DNA from 2 places in the Pseudoalteromonas sp. SG43-6 genome. Region 2 is predicted to be linked to the other one. Evidence: predicted binding sites of a transcription regulator. Region 2 holds the regulator's gene; the other holds the start of a gene.

Region 1 (3,877 bases), on a different contig from region 2:
GCACAAGGGTATTTTAAATACCGCTGATATCACAGCTTTGTGCGCGCAATATAAGCAACCTGTCGAGGTTATACTGCGTGCCTGTTTACCTATTGCTGCAAAATTTGCAGTTGTGCCTATTTCACATTTTTTTGTTGGGGCAATTGTAGTTGGCTACGATAAACACGGTGAGCAACATTTTTATTTTGGGGCTAACGTTGAATTTGCACAACAAGCATTAAGCTTAGTGGTTCATGCTGAGCAATCGGCAATTAATAACGCTTGGCTCAATGGCGCGAAAAAAATAGCTAAAATTGCTATCAGTGATGCGCCATGTGGTTATTGTCGTCAATTTATGAATGAGTTGGCTGATGCGCAGAGCTTTGATATTTTATTACCGCAGCAGCAATTCAAGCTGGCTGATTTACTCCCTCACTCATTTGGTCCGCAAGATTTAGGTAATTCTTATAGCTTGTTTAACCCCGCTCCACAACAGCATGAATTTGTTGTAACTGATGAACTGGATAAAACGTTGTTAAGTTATGCGTTGGCTGCATATGTACCTTACTCTGAAAATTACAGCGCAGTGAAAATTAGTACTTTCGAAAATGGTAATTTTTATGGTTGTTATGCGGAAAATGCCGCGTATAGCCCGAGCTTATCACCACTGCAAAGTGCGGTGAGTCAATTGCATTTAGCCGGTTTGGCAATGACTAAAGATGTTGTCAAAGGGATTGAGTTACTACAAACGCAGGGTAAGGGAAATCAGTTAAGTGTCAGTCAAGCAGTACTGGCAAGTTACACTGATTTGCCAGTACTACAAAGTATTAGTTTAAATATTAAGCCAACAGCAGTTTAGCGGCTTCGAGTACCACGGCGACTGATTTTTTCTCAATCTCGCCGTGATCTACATTGGGGATTTCTTGGCGAGTACGATTAACCAACACACCAGCTACACAGGCGGCTTTTAGCCCCAGTGCTGCACACATTGTAAATAAGGTTGCTGATTCCATTTCATAGTTCATCACGCCCAGCTTTTGCCATTCTTCACAGCTACCTTGAAATGCTTTTGGTACATAACCCGAGTAAGTGTCGTAACGTTCTTGACCTGGGTAAAAAGTATCGCTTGATGCAGTAATACCAATATGAAAATCAATGCCTAAATTACCGCACGCATTTACCATCGCTTGAGTGGCGAAAAAGTCAGACACCGCAGGGTAGTTCAATGGCGCAAAATGTTGGCTCGCACCATCTAAACGCACAGATGCTTGGCTGATTAAAATATCACCTTCATTAATATGAGGTTGAATAGCGCCAGTTGTGCCAATTCGTAAGAATGTTTCAACTCCCAATTGCGCCAGCTCTTCTACTGCAATGGAGGTTGAAGGACCACCAATACCGGTTGAGCAAATAACCACAGAGTTACCGTTAAGTTGACCTAAGTAAGCATGAAATTCTCGGGTTTGGACGAGGCAAGTTGGGTTTTCGAGAAAAGTTGAAATACGTGCTGCACGATCTGGATCGCCCGGTACAATTGCAAGTTTTGCACCGTGTAGATCGTCGCGGGTGAGTCCTAAGTGAAATACCTTTTCCATAGCGGGGCCTTATTTATAACTTTTGTTCTAACGTCAGTTAATAACGCTAATTTATAAAGAGTTGTTGTCAATTTAGCATAATTACTACAATGCATTGCCTTGTACAGGACGGATGTCCGTTATCAAATTTATTCATTCTCTTTGAATATTCAAGCAACTGACTTTAATTTGTGTCATCGCCGGTAGTTGACTTGTATTCATAGACACTATATCAATCCTACTAGGCACTCTATTTTAGTTTATACGTTGTTGGATAAATAAGTATAACCAATTGTTATTTTAAAGGTTTATATAGTTATTTAAAATGTAGCTAAAGCGGCGAGAGTAATAAAATTGCGAGTGAAAATCGGCGCGTTAATCTTTTATTAATTTTATTTTCAACAACGCTCTTTTGCATAACTACGCAAAAGCACACAGTAAGGAATTGCAATGAGCACACAATGGCACACATTTAAAAGTAAAGTTGAGCACTGTTTATGTCCGCCGGGCGATGGCGTTTTTACGGTTAATACTGCAAAAGAACGTAAAGCGGCGCTGCGTATGAAACTGTATGGGCAAGAAGATAATATCGATACGCTATGGCGTGCATCACTCGATACACTTAGTCAAAGTGAGCATAAAGCGGTGACTTTAGGTATTAGCTCTGACTGTGGTGGTGGCATTTTACGCGGCGCCAACTGGGGGCCATTGTTTTTACGCTCAACATTGATTGATCAGCAGCCTCAGGCAAAGTCGTTTGATTTAGGTGATGTAAGGGTTATCCCACATTTACTGCATGATAAATATTTAAACGACGCGACTATCAGTAATTGCCAACAGGCATTATATGATAATCCAAGCAGTGAGTATTATGTCAGCCCGTTGTCTATCACTGAAGATGTATGCGATAGCTTTTATGCAACGTTTACTGATAAAGGCATTTTTGGTATTGGTGGTGATCATTCAATTAGTTACCCGTTAACTAAAGCGTATTTGAAGGCAAAGCGTGCGCAAGGTAAACGCACTGCGATTATTCACTTTGATGCGCATACCGATTTACTCGTTGAACGTTTAGGTATCGATTTATGTTTTGGCTCGTGGTGCACTCATATTTTAGAGTTTTTACCTGCACCGCATCATCTGATCCAATTTGGTATTCGTTCAAGCGGTAAGCCAAAAGAGCACTGGGAATCTACCTTTGGCGTTAAACAACATTGGGCCCATGAGATCATCGAACGAGGCGCGCCGGCAATTGCCGCAGAAGTCATTGCTCAGCTTAAAGCTGACAATGTTGATGAACTCTACGTCAGCTTTGATATTGACGCCCTCGATGAAGAGTTTGCATCAGCAACAGGCACACCCGAAGGGAACGGTTTAACGCCGCAGCATGCTTTGGATATCTTGGTTGCTTTGGCTGATGAATTTCCGATCACTGGCGCTGATATGATGGAAATTGCCCCATTTACTGACAGTTCACTGATTGGTCAATCGAGTTCAGATACAACGCTTAGAGAAGGTGCAAAAATTTCAGCATTTTTAATTAATGCCATGAACCGCGCATAGTCAATAACAGTTCATTTAAGCAGCCTGCTACGGCATGCTGCTTTTTAAATTCACAAATCAGCTATTTGCCGTTATATTTAATTTACATCAACAGATGCTTAAAGTAATAATCGGTGGGGCAAGAGTGGCTAAGTGGTGTTATTTTTTATTTATAATCTTAAGTAATCAAAGTCTCGCTAAATTAAATGTGGTGACGGAATATTTTCCGCCTGCTCAATATCTTGATGAAAACGAACAACTTGTTGGCTATATCGCTGATAAAGTTCAAATGGTGTTAGCTTCTTCAACACTCGATTATACAATTTCAGTGCATAGTTGGAGTACTGCATTTAATATGGTACTGCGCGATCCGCAAACGTGCATTTTTTCTATGGCGCGCTCAACTTCTCGTGAAAAGCAATTTATTTGGATTGCAGAATTAGCAAAGTTGAATACTTATCTGTATGCATTGAATTCAAAAAACATTGTTATCAATTCCCTAGAGCAAGCAAAGCAATACCGAATTGCGGTATTAAAAGATAATTACAGCCATCACTTTTTATTATCACAGGGCTTTGAAGAAGGTGTAAATCTAATGCTGATGAATAGTTTTGATAATATTTTTAAAATAGTTCAAAGCCGTCAAAGCACTATCGATATCGTCGTATTACCTGAACAACGCGTTAAATTTGAACAGTCTAAAAGGCAGGTTACTGACAAGTTAACACCAATTTTAAGACTCAAGATCACGCAACCAGCACTGTATTTTGCTTGTAACAAAG
Region 2 (3,877 bases):
TGGTTGCCTTTAATAGTGGATGTAATTGTAGTGTTGCTTAGACGATTTCTAATCGTATATGGTTTAAGTTTATTGCATATATCCCTTAAATGATTAAAAACCAATATCTATTAAGGCGCTTTGTAATTCTTTAAAATAAATGCGACTTGCCGATAAATAAGCGGCTATGAATTGTGGGGAAATTGCTCAACAAGACACGTTTGAGCCGCTATTTAGCGCTTCAAGCTCAAAGGTAGTTGCAGAATTTCTTGGTCAGGGCATATACTTAGGTGCAGATGTATTAACAGCAACTGAATATAGTAATGCTTACGGGGGCTGAGTCATTAGTTACTTATCGTCGAGTAAAGCAAGTTGGGTAACTTTATGTTCGCCCATACCATCTTGAGTTAATACCTTTTCAATCACAAGGCTGTAGTGCAAATACGGTGACTATTTTAAATCATCGTTTTGTTGTTCTGCATTTTGTGTATAAGGTTATGCTCGATGGACAATAAATTGAAGTTGCTGCTTAGTTGGGCCAATCATTTTAGCAAATGAGTAGGTGACAATAAAAATAACACCACACACGGTTAACTTTTTCGCAGATTAAGTGTTTTAGTATTTTTAATTTCATTAAAAACGCCGTGTATGAGACTTTGAGTTAAGGAAATACCATGGCGCAAGCGCAATCTGGAATTTGTGCTGAAGCAAACTTGCACGGTTTACATTTGTTTTTTAATGTATTTGATGGCCACGATGAGTCATTACGCAAAAAATTAAAATACGTTAGCGCTATCCAAGATGAGTTTTCAGATCAGTTTTCTGAATCGATGCTCTCCAGCCTAGTTGCTGTGGGGGCACAGTACTGGCCGCACATTCTGCCTGAATTTCTGCCTAGTGAATTACAGAGCTTTCCTAATATTACTCATAATGATCATATTATGGGGGCTCAGCCTTTTGATTTATTTGTCCAAATTCGTTCCGATAGGGAAGATGTAAACCATTTATTTGCTTTGCAAATTCTCAAGTTATTTGCCCCCGATGTTGAATTGGTTGAGCAAGTGCGAAACTTTCGATTTTTAGATGGTCGCGATTTTAACGGTTTTATACTCGGTGGTGACACTCCTCATGGTCGCCAAAAGCGCATCACAGCGTTAATCAATAACCCCAACCATTTTGAAGATCAAGGCAGTTACGTACATATACAGCGCTATAAGCATGATTTAAGTGTGTGGCAAAACCTACCACTGAGTGAGCAAGAACAAATAATGGGACGCACTCGCTTAGATAATACCTTGATTATGCCAGCGACTGAAAATAGTCATGCTGTACGCACTGAGTTAAAAGATGAGCAAGGGCAACCACTGCAATTAAATCAAAACATGCCTTATGGTGACGTTTACGAACAGGGTATATTAGCGATTAGTTATGCAGCACAGGGAAATGCATTTGAGCAAGTATTACGAAGTCGATTAGGTGATGGCGATTGCTACGATCATTGGCTTGATTTTACTCAAGCCGATATGGGGTCTGCGTTTTTTGCCCCATCAATTAACTTTTTAAAGCAGCTGTAAAAAGTTTGAATCGGTAGACTTATACCGTATCAAATAAAATACGCACGCGTTCAAGAGTTACATCAATTTCAGATACTTTAGCTGGAGCGATAAAAATAGTATCGTCACCAGCAATGGTGCCTAGTACGCCATCTGCTTTACCTAATGAATCTAATAGTCGAGCAATTAATTGTGCAGCTCCTGGGCTGGTTCGAATAATGATCATCATTTCGTTATGCATTATATCAATCACTAACTGACGTAATGGGCTTTTCGCTGTAGGTACGCCCATTTCAGCAGGCAAACAATAGACCATTTCTTGTTTGGCATTACGAGTGCGTACCGCGCCAAACTTGCTTAACATCCGCGACACCTTACTTTGACTAATATTATCAAAGCCTTGCTCTTTTAGGGCGTCAACAATCTCACCTTGTGAACCAAAGTTTTCTTCTTTTAAAAGTGCCTTAAAGGCCTTTACTAATGCTTCTTGTTTATCTTGTGGTTGCATATTATAGGTTCTTATTCATAAGTGATGCGCTAATTGTACACAATATTGCATACTTATGCAGTAGTTGTTTGCTTTTGCGATGGATTTTAGTGCTGTAAACCAGCAAGTTTACAACTATGGTCTAAATTATATGTGAAATAAGCAGGATAAATTTGTCTTTAGTCGTTAATTTCATTATCTTTAGAGCCACAAATATTTCCTACCTCAAATTACGGAGAATTCCAATGAAAGTTGCTGTATTAGGTGCTGCTGGCGGTATCGGCCAAGCGTTGTCTTTATTATTAAAAACAGGCTTACCAGCTGGTTCTGAATTATCACTTTATGATGTTGCTCCAGTTGTTCCTGGTGTTGCTGTTGATCTTTCTCATATCCCAACAGACGTTAAAGTTGCAGGCTTTGGTGTTGATGCACTAGATCAAGCGTTAACTGGTTGTGATATCGTTCTTATCCCTGCTGGTATGCCACGTAAGCCTGGTATGGACCGCGCTGATTTATTTAATGTTAATGCTGGTATTATTAAAACATTAGCAGAAGGTATTGTTGCTAACTGTCCAAAAGCATTAGTGGGTATTATCACTAACCCAGTAAATGGCACAGTGCCAATTGTTGCGGAAGTATTCAAAAAAGCAGGTACTTACGACGCGAAACGTGTTTTCGGTATTACCACTCTTGATGTGATCCGTTCAGAAGCATTTGTAGCTGAGCTTAAAGGTGTTGACGTTGCAACTGTGAAAGTACCAGTAATTGGTGGTCACTCAGGCACAACAATCCTTCCGTTACTATCTCAAGTTGAAGGCGTTACTTTCACTGATGAAGAAGTTGCTGCGCTTACTCCACGTATCCAAAATGCAGGTACTGAAGTAGTAAATGCAAAAGCTGGCGGTGGTTCTGCAACATTATCAATGGGCGCTGCTGCTGCACGTTTTTGTATGTCTTTAGTTAAAGGCTTACAAGGTGAAGACGTTGTAGATTACGCTTACGTTGCTGTTGAAAATGGCGATGCTGCATACTTTGCACACCCAGTACGTTTAGGTAAAAACGGCGTAGAAGAAATTCTTTCTTACGGTGAACTAAGCGCATTTGAAGAGCAAGCTAAAAACGACATGCTTGATACGCTGAAAAAAGACATCCAAGAAGGTGTTGATTTCATCAACGCTTAATTGCTAAGACGATTGATACAAAAAAGCCTGCATTTGCAGGCTTTTTTATGCTCGAAGGATTTTTATACATTAGGTATTTATTAGTGATTACGATCAACGGCAATACGAGCCAAGCTAACGAGTGCTTCTTTATACGGTGATTCATCTAATACAGATAAACACGCAATCGCTTTATCAGCTTCTTCGTTGGCTTTATTCATCGTAAACTCAAGTGCTTTGGTTTCATTGAGGGCACTTAGAATAGCTTCTAAGTGGTCCATACCATTACTGTGCTCAATGGCATCACGGATCAACTGTACTTGCTCAGCATTACCGTGGCGCATAGCATAAAGTAGTGGCAGGGTAGGTTTGCCTTCGGCCAGATCATCACCGATGTTTTTACCTAACTGCTCAGCATCAGCATTGTAATCAAGCACGTCATCCACTAATTGAAAAGCGGTTCCTAAATGCATACCGTAAAGATTAAGCGCTTGCAGCATAGAGTCGTCTTTTTCGGTAATAATCGCAGCAAGGCCTGTTGCAGCTTCAAATAATTTAGCTGTTTTAGAGTAAATTACCTGCATGTAGCTATCTTCGGTGGTATCAGGGTCGTTACAGTTCATTAATTGCAGTACTTCACCTTCGGCAATCACGTTGGTTGCATCAGCGAGTATTTGCATAACTTGCATTTTACCAAT

What was found. Region 2 encodes ArgR, which controls arginine synthesis, uptake and breakdown. Its sites were predicted from a motif close to ANTGAATANNTATTCANT; they were not measured.
Region 1: H5201_RS01170 (arginase family protein) is a predicted target of ArgR. The motif match lies at 1,965-1,982, and genes of this name have one in related genera.

Annotation. Positions count from the first base shown of each region.
Region 1 is NZ_JACJEZ010000002.1:95,798-99,674, reverse strand. Features, by position in the region: gene cdd (cytidine deaminase) at 1-838, shown strand, start outside; gene udp (uridine phosphorylase) at 819-1,574, opposite strand; gene H5201_RS01170 (arginase family protein) at 2,004-3,116, shown strand; gene H5201_RS01165 (ABC transporter substrate-binding protein) at 3,151-3,877, shown strand, end outside.
Region 2 is NZ_JACJEZ010000005.1:28,097-31,973, reverse strand. Features, by position in the region: gene H5201_RS03090 (Dyp-type peroxidase) at 654-1,553, shown strand; gene argR (transcriptional regulator ArgR) at 1,573-2,040, opposite strand; gene mdh (malate dehydrogenase) at 2,265-3,200, shown strand; gene ispB (octaprenyl diphosphate synthase) at 3,281-3,877, opposite strand, start outside.